3 regions of the Pantoea sp. X-Soil-ISGK-355 genome follow, and region 1 is predicted to be linked to each of the others. Evidence: predicted binding sites of a transcription regulator. Region 1 holds the regulator's gene; each other region holds the start of a gene.

The links. The regulator PurR, encoded in region 1, represses purine synthesis genes. The targets are predictions, from matches to a motif close to CANGCAAACGTTTGCNTG.
Region 2: a site for PurR is predicted at 1,529-1,546, ahead of AC6I8J_RS18460 (nucleobase:cation symporter-2 family protein). Genes of this name have one in related genera too.
Region 3: a site for PurR is predicted at 1,360-1,377, ahead of gcvT (glycine cleavage system aminomethyltransferase GcvT). Genes of this name have one in related genera too.

What each region holds. Positions count from the first base shown of each region.
Region 1 is NZ_AP035971.1:1,831,962-1,836,196, reverse strand. It holds gene AC6I8J_RS08455 (Grx4 family monothiol glutaredoxin) at 1-326, opposite strand, end outside; gene AC6I8J_RS08450 (C40 family peptidase) at 691-1,500, shown strand; gene cydH (cytochrome bd-I oxidase subunit CydH) at 1,548-1,637, opposite strand; gene purR (HTH-type transcriptional repressor PurR) at 1,919-2,944, shown strand; gene punR (DNA-binding transcriptional activator PunR) at 2,941-3,846, opposite strand; gene punC (purine nucleoside transporter PunC) at 3,954-4,235, shown strand, end outside.
Region 2 is NZ_AP035971.1:3,993,222-3,997,456, forward strand. It holds gene recG (ATP-dependent DNA helicase RecG) at 1-1,491, shown strand, start outside; gene AC6I8J_RS18460 (nucleobase:cation symporter-2 family protein) at 1,598-2,971, shown strand; gene AC6I8J_RS18465 (AsmA family protein) at 3,090-4,235, shown strand, end outside.
Region 3 is NZ_AP035971.1:3,319,491-3,323,725, reverse strand. It holds gene ubiI (FAD-dependent 2-octaprenylphenol hydroxylase) at 1-998, shown strand, start outside; gene gcvT (glycine cleavage system aminomethyltransferase GcvT) at 1,431-2,528, shown strand; gene gcvH (glycine cleavage system protein GcvH) at 2,552-2,938, shown strand; gene gcvP (aminomethyl-transferring glycine dehydrogenase) at 3,019-4,235, shown strand, end outside.

The DNA of each region.
Region 1 (4,235 bases):
TCTTTAAACTTTTCTGCAGTCTCTTTGATCAGTGTCTGCAGCTCACCACGTTGTAACATCTCAACGATGATATCGCATCCACCAACCAGCTCACCATCGACCCACAGCTGCGGAAAGGTCGGCCAGTTAGCGAATTTCGGCATCTCGGCACGAATGTCCGGGTTCTGCAGAATATCCACGTAAGCAAAACGCTCACCGCAGGCTGACAGCGCCTGCACCGCCTGTGCAGAGAAACCGCAGCTTGGCAGTTTCGGGGAACCTTTCATGTACAGCAGGATCGGGTTTTCTGCGATCTGGCGCTGAATTTTTTCTACAGTACTCATAATTGCCTTCCTTAATTCGTTACTTCGTGTTTGTTTATTGTAGCGACTTCGCAGCGTGACTGAAAACGAGATTTTACCGCTGTCCGATTAAATCGCCATCATTGTTAAGTTCCGCCTCGGGACGCCTGAATGCCTGATTATTAACAGCTGGTAACAGTTTAATAATTCGTAATAATTTCGTTGAGATAAGATGCTGAAAATGTTCATTTTCAGCGCGATTGCATGGGTTGCAAAGATTAATATTAAAAGGCATTACAGTTTTTAAAAGAACTGGACTAGAATGGCCTGGGCACTGATCCTGGATCAGATTAATCTCAACTTTGTCGCGGTGCGTAGTGGCCCTGACAACTTAACTAATCAACGGACTATGCGTTTAATCATTACGCTTTTCATGCTGGCCTTTGCGCAACTGTTTTTCAACGTCGCTGCTGCTTCCCCGCACACGCCGGTGAACGTCAGTACGCATAAAGCAGAAAAAAAGAGTGCGCGCGATGATGAGCGCCGCAAGCGTCGCCAGGTAAAAACGGTGACCAAAAAAACTCGCCTCAGCCCTGTTCAAAAACTCAAAACGAAAAAACAGAAAAAAGTCGAACTCACTGCTAAACAGACGCCTGCTAAGAAGACCTCGCTTAAAACCGCCCGTATCAGCAAAAGCAAAGAAAAAAATAAAGAAAAAAAACGCTATGGTCATCAGCGCCTGCTGAAAACCGCTGAGGTCACCACCAGCGAACCTGGCACGATTAAAATGAGCAAATCACACCGTCAGCGCTACCAGAAAGCGCGAGAAACCGCGATGACGAAGCTGATGGGACAGCTGGGTAAACCGTATCAGTGGGGCGGCACCTCACCACATACTGGTTTCGATTGCAGCGGTCTGGTCTGGTATGCCTATAAAGATCTGGTGAAGTTTAAGATCCCGCGTACCGCTAACGAGATGTATCACCTGCGTGACGCAGCACCGATTAAGCGTGAATCGCTGGAGAAAGGCGATCTGGTCTTCTTCCGCATTAACGGTCGCGGTACGGCGGACCACGTCGGCGTTTACCTGGGCGATGGCAAGTTTATTCAGTCGCCACGTACCGGCAAAGATATTCAGATCAGTGCATTAGGCGAAGATTACTGGCAGCGCCACTATATTGGTGCCCGTCGGGTGATGACGCCGAAAACCATTCGCTGAGCAGCACTACAGTCCGAAAAAAGCCGGGATTATCCCGGCTTTTTTTATTAGTGCAGAATGGCGGTAAAACTGAAAGCCACAATCATCAGCAGACAGCCGACAGTGGTCATTAACGCCAGTTTAAGATCGGTACTCATTGTTTGCTCCTTAGTCACACACTTTGTAGGGATATGGCATTTTCCCACAGGGTCCGGTAAAAATCTCGTTTTATCCGTTCAGCCTTGTTAGAATCTCGCCTTTGTTGCGCAACGCGTGCAACCCTGATTCCGTTTGCGCATCTTTTGAGGCGTTTTTTCTCCGCCAGAAGCCTGTTTACCGGCCAGAAAAGCCGCATTTTTGCGGAAAAAACCCTGAGCAGACGCAAACGTTTAACATTACGCTTATCATAGAGTTAGGTAAGCACTGGAGTCCGATTTTCATGGCAACAATTAAAGATGTGGCGAAACGCGCTGGCGTCTCAACGACCACCGTTTCGCACGTCATCAATAAAACCCGCTTTGTCGCTGAAGAGACGCGCGAGGCGGTCTGGCAGGCAATTAAAGAATTGCACTACTCGCCGAGCGCTGTAGCACGCAGTCTGAAAGTAAACCACACCAAGACGCTGGGTCTGCTTGCCACCTCCAGCGAAGCGCCCTATTTCGCTGAAATTATTGAGGCGGTTGAAAATCACTGTTTTGATAAAGGCTATACGCTGATTCTGGGTAATGCGCATAACGACCTGCAAAAACAGCGCGCCTACCTCAGCATGATGGCGCAGAAGCGTGTCGATGGCCTGCTGGTGATGTGCTCTGAGTATCCGGACGATCTGCTGCAGATGCTGGAAGAGAACCGCAATATCCCGATGGTGGTGATGGACTGGGGCGAATCGCGCGCCGACTTTACCGATACGGTTCTCGATAATGCCTTCCAGGGCGGCTATCTGGCGGGACGCTATCTGATTGAACGCGGACACCGCGATATCGGTGCCATTCCGGGTCAGATGGAGCGCAATACCGGCGGCGGACGCCATGCCGGTTTCCTGAAGGCACTGGAAGAAGCGGGAATTCAGCCGCGCGCGGAATGGATTGTGCAGGGTGACTTTGAGCCAGAGTCGGGTTATCAGGCGATGCAGCAGATCCTGTCGCAAAAGCAGCGCCCGACCGCCGTCTTCTGCGGCGGCGACATCATGGCGATGGGGGCCATTTGCGCCGCCGACGAGATGGGTCTGCGCGTGCCGCAGGATATTTCGGTAATCGGTTATGACAATGTGCGCAACGCACGCTATTTCGCCCCTGCCCTGACCACGGTGCATCAGCCTAAAGCCCAGTTGGGTGAGAAGGCGCTGGATATGCTGCTCGACCGCATCACCAGTAAGCGCGAAGTGTCACAAACGATTGAAGTCCATCCGACGCTGATTGAGCGCCGTTCAGTGACCGATGGTCCGTTCCGCGACTATCGCCGCTAATCCTCGCTTAACCACTCCTGATTAAGCGTTTGCGCATCACCCAGATAGCTGAGCAACCAGCCTGTCGCCGGTGATGCGCGATCCTCGGCCCAGCTAACGCAGCAGGGGCTGTCCGGAAATGCTACCGGAAGCGTTAGCTCCACCAGCTCGCCACTGTCGAGCAGTGGCCTGGCCAGATGCCCCGGCACCATCGCCACGCACAAGCCCGCCTGCACGCATTCCAGTCCGGTTTGCCACTCCGGCACCACCAGCCTGCGCTGGTTATCCAGCGTCCATGTCATACGACGCGGCAGTGCGCGTGATGTATCTTCCAGCACCAGGGACGGCCAGCTACGCAGCGTGTCGTCATCTATCTGGCTCGCCTGCGTCAGCGGATGATCGGGCGCGACCACGCAGCGCCAGTTGAGCGTACCCATATCGCGAAACGCAAACCGTCCGCCCACCGGAATTGCCTGGGTGGCCCCAATCGCAACTTCTACCCGGCCATCGGCCAGCGCATCCCAGACACCATTAAAAACTTCATAGCTGATGATCAGCTCCATATCGGGGAAGTGGCGATAGAAATCTTTGACCAGCTGCCGGGTGCGCTGAGGTTTGGCGATACGGTCAACGGCAATGCTGAGCTGCCCGCGCCAGCCATTGGCCAGCTGCTGACACTGCCGCCGTGTAGCAAGCATTTTTTTGATGACGCTGCGCCCTTCCCGGACAAAATGTTCGCCTGCTGGCGTCAGCACCACTTCACGATGCTGGCGTTCGAACAGCGGCACCGCCAGCCAGTTTTCCAGCTGACGCACTGTATAGCTGATGGCAGAAGGTACCCGATGCAGCTCCTGCGCGGCTGCGCTGAAGCTGCCCCCTCGGGCAACCGCGTCAACGACCTCTAATGCATATTCTGACCACATAATCTGCCTTCAAAAATTTTAACAGCAACCGGCAAATATTACCGTTTCACAGCGGCAAACGCACCTTTTACACTCTGCCGCGTTTATCCTGCAAAAATGAGAATGAGATGCTGTCGAATAAAGGATTTATGCCCTATCTTGCCCTGCTGAGCATGCTCGGATTTTTAGCCACTGACATGTATCTGCCCGCCTTTGGTGCGATGCAGCACACCTTTAATACCTCGCCCGGCCTGATTAGCGCCAGTATGAGCCTCTTTCTGGGAGGCTTTGCCGTGGGTCAGCTTTTCTGGGGACCGCTCTCCGACCGCATCGGCCGTAAGCCGGTGCTGCTGGCCGGACTGACCCTGTTTGGCGTCGGCTGTGCGGGCATGCTGTGGGTGAATGATATT
Region 2 (4,235 bases), 2.2 Mb from region 1:
GCACTGCGCACACTGCATCGTCCGCCGCCCGATCTCCGGCTCAGTGAGCTGGAAAGTGGCCGTCATCCGGCGCAGCGCAGGTTGATTCTGGAAGAGCTGCTGGCGCACAACCTCAGCATGCTGGCGGTACGCGCCGGTGCTCAGCGCTATTACGCGTTACCGATGCCGCCGCGACACAACCTTAGCGATCAGCTGCTGGCCGCGCTGCCCTTCTCACCGACCAATGCGCAGAAACGCGTGGTGGCGGAGATAGAGAAAGATCTGGCCAATGATTTTCCGATGATGCGGCTGGTGCAGGGCGATGTCGGCTCGGGCAAGACACTGGTTGCTGCGCTCTCTGCGCTGAACGTTATCGCCCATGGCAAGCAGGTTGCGCTGATGGCGCCGACCGAACTGCTGGCTGAACAGCACGCCAGTAACTTCCGTCAGTGGTTTGCGCCGCTGGGGATAGAAGTGGGCTGGCTGGCCGGAAAACAGAAAGGCAAAGCCCGCCAGGCCCAGCAGGAAGCGATAGCCAGTGGTCAGGTGGCGATGGTCGTGGGCACACACGCGCTGTTTCAGGAGCAGGTACAGTTTAATGGTCTGGCGCTGGTGATTATTGATGAGCAGCACCGATTCGGCGTCCACCAGCGACTGGCCTTATGGGAAAAAGGCGAGGAACAGGGTTTCCATCCGCATCAGCTGATCATGACCGCCACCCCCATTCCGCGCACCCTGGCGATGACGGCTTATGCCGATCTTGATACCTCAACTATCGATGAGCTGCCGCCGGGACGAACACCGGTGACCACCGTCGCTATCCCCGATACGCGACGCGATGAGATTGTGGCGCGGGTTGAGCATGCCTGCCGCGAGGGCCGTCAGGCCTACTGGGTCTGCACCCTGATTGAAGAGTCCGAATTGCTGGAAGCGCAGGCGGCAGAAGCCAGCTGGGAATCCCTGAAAACGGCGCTTCCCGACTTAAACATCGGACTGGTACATGGCCGGATGAAGCCCGCGGAAAAGCAGGCGGTGATGCAGGCCTTTAAAGCGAATGAGCTGCAGCTGCTGGTGGCGACGACAGTCATCGAGGTCGGCGTTGACGTGCCGAATGCCAGCCTGATGATTATCGAAAACCCGGAGCGGTTAGGGCTGGCGCAGCTGCATCAGCTGCGTGGTCGTGTAGGTCGTGGTGCTATAGCATCGCACTGTGTGCTGCTCTATAAAGCGCCACTGAGCAAGACGGCGCAAAAGCGTCTTCAGGTGCTGCGCGACAGCAATGATGGCTTTGTCATTGCCCAGTTCGATCTGGAGATTCGCGGGCCGGGTGAACTACTGGGCACGCGTCAGACCGGCAACGCCGAATTCAAAGTAGCCGACCTGCTACGTGATGCCGCGATGGTGCCGGAAGTGCAGCGCGTGGCGCGCCACATCCACCAGCACTATCCCGAGCAGGCCAGCGCCCTGATTGAACGCTGGCTGCCAGAGACCACCCGCTATACCAATGTCTGAGTGCGTTCCATTCTGGTACGGCCTTTTTTATCTTCACCGGGCAAACGATTGCTTTTAGCCTGCGGATGATTACAATCGCCACACTATTTTTTGGGAAGAACAGAAGATGTCCACCACTCCTCAGCCAGACCAGCCTTCCGCCACGAAAAGTGAACTGATTTATCGCCTTGAAGATCGTCCACCCCTGCCGCAAACGCTGTTTGCCGCCGGTCAGCACCTGCTAGCCATGTTTGTCGCGGTTATTACGCCTGCGATTCTGATTTGTCAGGCGCTGGGCCTGCCTGCAGAAGATACCCGGCACGTGATCAGCATGTCGCTGTTTGCATCGGGCGTGGCATCACTGCTGCAAATCAAAACCTGGGGACCAGTAGGTTCGGGCCTGCTGTCGATTCAGGGCACCAGCTTCAACTTCGTGACGCCTCTGATTATGGGCGGGATGGCGCTGAAAAATGGCGGCGCTGACGTGCCCACCATGATGGCGGCACTGTTTGGCACGCTGATGGTAGCCTCCTGTACCGAAATGGTGCTGTCGCGCGTATTGCATCTGGCGCGCCGGATCATTACGCCGCTGGTTTCCGGTATCGTGGTGATGATTATTGGCCTGTCGCTGATTCAGGTCGGCCTAACCTCCATTGGCGGTGGTTTCAGTGCGATGAATGACCATACCTTTGGCGCGCCGAAAAATCTGATGCTGGCCGGAGCCGTGCTGCTGGTGATCGTGCTGCTGAACCGACAGAAGAATCCCTACCTGCGCGTCGCCTCTCTGGTGATTGCCATGGCGGTAGGCTATCTGCTGGCCTGGACGATGGGTATGCTGCCTGCGGCAGGTATTCCCGCTGATCAGCCGCTAATCATGGTACCCACCCCGCTCTACTATGGGCTGGGCTTCGACTGGAATCTGCTTATCCCGCTGATGCTGGTATTTATGGTTACCTCTCTGGAGACCATCGGCGATATCACCGCCACCTCGGATGTTTCAGAACAGCCGGTGAGCGGCCCACTCTATATGAAACGTCTGAAAGGTGGGGTGCTGGCGAATGGTCTTAACTCCTTTGTCTCCGCGCTGTTTAATACCTTCCCTAACTCCTGTTTCGGCCAGAACAATGGCGTCATTCAGTTAACCGGCGTAGCCAGCCGCTACGTGGGCTTTGTTGTCGCGCTGATGCTGATTGTGCTGGGGTTGTTCCCGGCGGTCAGTGGTCTGGTTCAGCTCATTCCTGAACCGGTGCTCGGCGGTGCAACCATTGTGATGTTCGGCACCATCGCCGCCTCGGGTGTTCGCATCGTGTCACGCGAGCCGCTTAACCGTCGTGCCATCATGATCATCGCACTATCGCTGGCGGTGGGCCTTGGCGTTTCCCAGCAGCCGCTGATCCTGCAGTTTGCGCCTGACTGGCTGAAAACCCTGCTCTCTTCCGGCATTGCGGCGGGCGGCATTACCGCCATTGTGCTCAACCTGATTTTCCCGCAAGAGAAGTAAGTCCACAGGCAGGCTTCGGCCTGCCTGCTAATTATTCGGATTTACATCCAGGCTGTTGAGCTGTAACGGTAATTCAGGCATAACAACCTCTCACCGGATTTAACTCGGGAAGGATGCTATGAAATTTCTTGGAAAGTTTTTCCTCACCTTACTTTTGCTGCTGCTTTTCACCCTTGTGGTGATCTATGTATTGCTGCAGACACAGTGGGGTGCAGGCTGGTTTAGCCGTTGGGTGAGCGACAAAACCGAATGGCATCTCTCCCTGAGTAAAATTGAACACAATTTCTCTTCTCCCTCTCATATCATTCTGGATGACTTCAGCTTTGGTCATGATGGGCAGCCTGCGGTTCTGGTAGCGAAACGGGTCGATCTCGGTCTGGCTCTGATTCAGTTTAGCGATCCACTGCATTTCAGTAGCCTTGAATTGCGCGACGGGGAAGTGAATCTGGCCAATCTGACGCCAGGCAGTGCGCTACCCATTCAGGCCGATCGCCTGCAGCTCAATAACATGCGTATCGACAGCCCCAACAGCACGTTACCGCTGTTTGCTCAGCAGGTTAATGGCGGCATTCTGCCGTGGAAACCCACATCCCTCAATATGCTGGGTCGCGATGCCCGTTTCCAGATGAGTGCAGGCAGCATGACGCTGAATAAGGTGCCCGCTGAAAACGTCCTGATTCAGGGCAGTGTTTCCCAGAACCGGATGCGCTTTGATAATATTGGTGCCGACCTGGCGCGTGGATCCATGACCGGCAGCGGTGAGCGCGATGCCCAGGGGAACTGGAAAATCAATCAGCTACGACTGAATGATATTCGTCTGCAGACTGCCAGCAGCCTGAAAGATTTCCTGCATCGCCTGCAGGTGGTTCCCTCGATTGCCATTACGCGCCTCGACATGACCGATGCCCGCCTGCAGGGGCCTGACTGGGCGGTGACAGATCTTGACCTGACGCTGAGAAACGTTAACTGGCAGGGCGATGACTGGCAGAGTAATGATGGTTCGCTGGCGCTGAATGCCAGCAATTTTATCAACGGTGGATTCGAGCTTAATGACCCTATCGTTAACCTGGATTTCTCGCCGCAGGGTCTGGCGCTAACGCAGTTCAGTTCACGCTGGGCGAACGGGGTGATTCGGGCTGACGGTGACTGGTCACGCAGTGATAAACGCCTGACGCTGAAAAATCTGGCTATTGCCGGACTGGAATATACCCTGCCGCAGGACTGGCGTGACCGCTGGCAGGCGGCACTGCCCGCGTGGCTGGAT
Region 3 (4,235 bases), 1.5 Mb from region 1:
CCATTCTCTCGCTGCGTGCCAGCGCTTATCACGGCATGGAAGTGTGGGATAAGGATAGTTTCGGTGCCATCGCCTTTGATGATCAGCACCAGGGCCTGTCGCATCTGGGCCATATCATCGAAAACCCGGTGATCCATAACGCGCTCTGGCAACGCGCCAGTGCCTGCAGTGACGTAACGCTGATGGCACCCTCGCAGTTACAGCAGGTGGCATTTGGCGACAACGAAGCCTTTATTACCCTGCAGGATGGCAGCATGTTAAGCGCGCGATTAATGATTGCCGCCGACGGTGCCAATTCCTGGCTGCGTAATAAAGCCGATATTCCGCTGACCTTCTGGGATTACGATCACCATGCATTAGTGGCTAACGTCCGCACTGAGAAGCCGCATGACATGGTGGCGCGCCAGGTGTTCCACGGCGACGGCATTCTGGCTTTCCTGCCAATGCAGGATCCGCATCTGAGCTCTATCGTCTGGTCCCTCTCGCCGCAGGAAGCGAGTCGTCTGGAAACTATGCCGGAAGCGCTATTCAATCAGCAGCTCTCGGTGGCGTTTGATATGCGCCTCGGCCTGTGCCAGCTGGAGAGCGAGCGTAAGTCGTTTCCGCTGGTGGCACGCTATGCCCGCAACTTTGCGGCACACCGTCTGGCACTGGTGGGCGATGCGGCCCACACCATTCATCCACTGGCGGGTCAGGGCGTTAACCTTGGCTTTATGGATGCCGCCGAATTGATTGGTGAGATTCGGCGTCTGCATCAGCAGGGCAAAGATATTGGTCAGCACCTCTATCTGCGTCGCTACGAGCGCAGCCGTAAACACAGTGCCGCCATGATGCTGGCAGGAATGCAGGGCTTCCGTGAGATGTTCGCTGGTAATAATCCGGCGAAGAAACTGCTGCGCGACGTGGGTCTGAAGCTGGCGGATCGCCTGCCAGGGGTAAAACCGATGATGCTGAAGCAGGCGATGGGCCTGATTGATTTGCCCGCCTGGCTACGCTAAATCCACGCCTCCTGATAAGCCAGCATCTGCTGGCTTTTTTTATATCTGAACCCCTCTGCACCACCAAAAGGCAACGCTGCACCATCAGGGATCTTCGTTTGATTTATTCTAATTTTGCGGCTGAATTCGCATTACTTTTTCTCATTCATCTCCTGGCGAGCTGCGGGATTTTTTTAACATCCTGAATGCCATCTCGCATAAATTTGCTGCTTATATTTATAATCACTGCATTTATTGCGCGATTAATCACAAAATTGCAGTTTTTTATCCTGTTTGTGGTCGTTTCTGGTTAGGCTGTGCATCTGCTTTCGACCCCGGTTTGCTTATGGTTAATCGTCAGATTCGGTGGTAACGTCAGCCGTAAGAGAACGTTTGCGTCGGCACTGAATTCCGGCGCACTTTTGCACTCAACCGCTTCTGCACAGGATGGTTATGACTCAGCAAACACCTCTGTTTGAACAGCATCAGGCCTGCGGTGCCCGCATGGTGGATTTTCATGGCTGGATGATGCCGCTGCACTATGGCTCCCAGATGGATGAACATCATCTGGTGCGCAGCGATGCCGGTATGTTTGATGTCTCTCACATGACCATTGTTGACCTGACAGGTCAGCGGACCCGCGAATTCCTGCGCTACCTGCTGGCAAATGATGTGGCAAAACTGACGCAGCCGGGTAAAGCGCTCTACACCGGCATGCTGAATGCATCGGGTGGCGTCATTGATGATTTGATTGTTTACTTTATGAGCGAAACGTTCTTCAGACTGGTGGTGAACTCTGCCACCCGTGAGAAGGACCTCGCCTGGATCATCCAACACGCAGAGGGCTATGGCATTACGCTTACCGAACGTGATGACCTGGCGCTGATTGCCGTGCAGGGGCCGCAGGCGCAGCAGAAAGCTCAGACGCTGTTCAGCGAAGAACAGCGTCAGGCTGTCGCTGGCATGAAGCCGTTTTTCGGCGTGCAGTCAGGTGACCTGTTTATCGCCACGACCGGTTATACCGGCGAAGCGGGCTATGAGATTGCTATGCCTGCAGAGGAGGCGGCCGGTTTCTGGCAGCGTCTGCTGGCCGCAGGCGTAAAACCTGCTGGCCTTGGCGCGCGCGACACGCTGCGTCTGGAGGCGGGTATGAATCTTTATGGTCAGGAGATGGATGAAGGCGTTTCACCGCTGGCCGCCAACATGGGATGGACCATCTGCTGGGAACCCGCTGACCGCGATTTTATCGGCCGGGAAGCGCTGGAACTGCAGCGTGAACGCGGCACCGAAAAGCTGGTGGGACTGATCCTCACAGAAAAAGGGGTGCTGCGTAACGGCCTGCCGGTGCGTTTCACCGATGACCAGGGGCAGTTGCAGGAAGGGATCATTACCAGTGGTTCTTTCTCACCAACGCTGGGTTGCAGCATCGCCCTTGCGCGTGTTCCGGCCTCTATCGGCAGCACTGCCATCGTTGAGATCCGTAACCGTCAGATGCCGGTTCAGGTTACCCGTCCCGTTTTTGTCCGCGCCGGTAAGCCGGTCGCCCAGTAAATTTTATTCAGGAGAAATGGCCAATGAGCAATGTGCCGAATACGTTGAAGTACCGCGACAGCCACGAATGGGTGCGCAAAGAAGCCGATGGCAGTTACACCGTGGGAATTACGGAACATGCGCAGGAGTTACTGGGCGACATGGTGTTTGTCGATCTGCCGGAAGTGGGCGCGACGTTTGCCGCTGGTGAAGAGTGCGCGGTCGCAGAATCCGTTAAAGCGGCTTCAGATATCTATGCGCCGATCAGCGGTGAGATTGTGGCGGTCAACGAAGCACTGACTGACTCACCGGAGCAGGTCAACAGCGAGCCTTATGAAGGCGGCTGGTTATTCAAAATCAAAGCCAGCGACGCGTCTGAAATCGACACGCTGCTGGATGCGGATGCTTACAAAGCCTCCATCGACGAGTAGTCGTCAGGCGGCCTCACACAGAGGCCGCAGATTTATGTTTGCTCTCCGGTTCCCCCAGCCCGATTCAGGATTTACTGCTAATGACTCAGACTCTCAGCCAGCTTGAACACAACGGTGCATTCATTGAGCGCCATATCGGTCCTTCACCTGAGCAGCAGGCGCAGATGCTTGACGCGATTGGTGCCCGTTCGCTGGACGCGTTAATCAGCACGATTGTGCCGGCAGACATTCAGCTGCCAGGCCCGCCAGCGGTTGGCGAAGCCGCTACGGAACAGCAGGCGCTGGCCGAACTGAAAGCGATTGCCAGCCAGAATCTGCGTTACAAATCCTGGATCGGTATGGGATACAGCGCGGTGATCACCCCGCCGGTCATCCTGCGTAATATGCTGGAGAATCCGGGCTGGTACACCGCCTATACCCCGTATCAGCCCGAGGTCTCACAGGGCCGTCTGGAAGCGCTGCTGAACTTCCAGCAGCTGACGCTGGACCTCACCGGCATGGATATTGCCTCCGCGTCACTGCTGGATGAAGCCACTGCTGCTGCCGAAGCGATGGCGATGGCAAAGCGCGTCAGTAAGCTCAAAAACGCCAATAAATTCTTTATTGCCAACGATATTCATCCGCAGACGCTGGATGTGGTCCGCACCCGTGCAGAGACATTTGGCTTCGAACTGATTATCGACAGCGCCGACAAAGCGCCCGATCACGACGACCTGTTTGGTGTGCTGCTGCAACAGGTGGGCACGACCGGCGACGCGCACGATTACAGCGCGCTGATTGCCGGGCTGAAAGCTCGTAAAGTGGTGGTCAGCATGGCGGCAGACTTCATGTCGCTGGTATTACTGGAAGCGCCAGGCAAGCAGGGTGCAGACATTGTGTTTGGTTCCGCTCAGCGTTTCGGCGTGCCTATGGGTTATGGCGGCCCTCACGCGGCCTTCTTCGCCAGCCGCGACGAGCATAAACGCTCTATGCCAGGCCGCATCATCGGTGTGTCACGTGATGCGGCGGGCAACACGGCGCTGCGTATGGCGATGCAGACCCGTGAACAACATATCCGCCGTGAAAAGGCCAACTCCAACATCTGTACGTCGCAGGTGCTGCTGGCTAACATCGCCGGTCTCTATGCGGTGTTCCACGGCCCGGCCGGTCTGAAACGTATTGCCTCACGCATTCACCGCTTCACGACTATTCTGGCAGCCGGACTGCAGCAGGGTGGCCTGAAGCTGCGCCATCACCACTGGTTCGATACGCTGACGGTGGAAGTGGCGGATAAAGCCGCCGTGCTGAATCGCGCCCT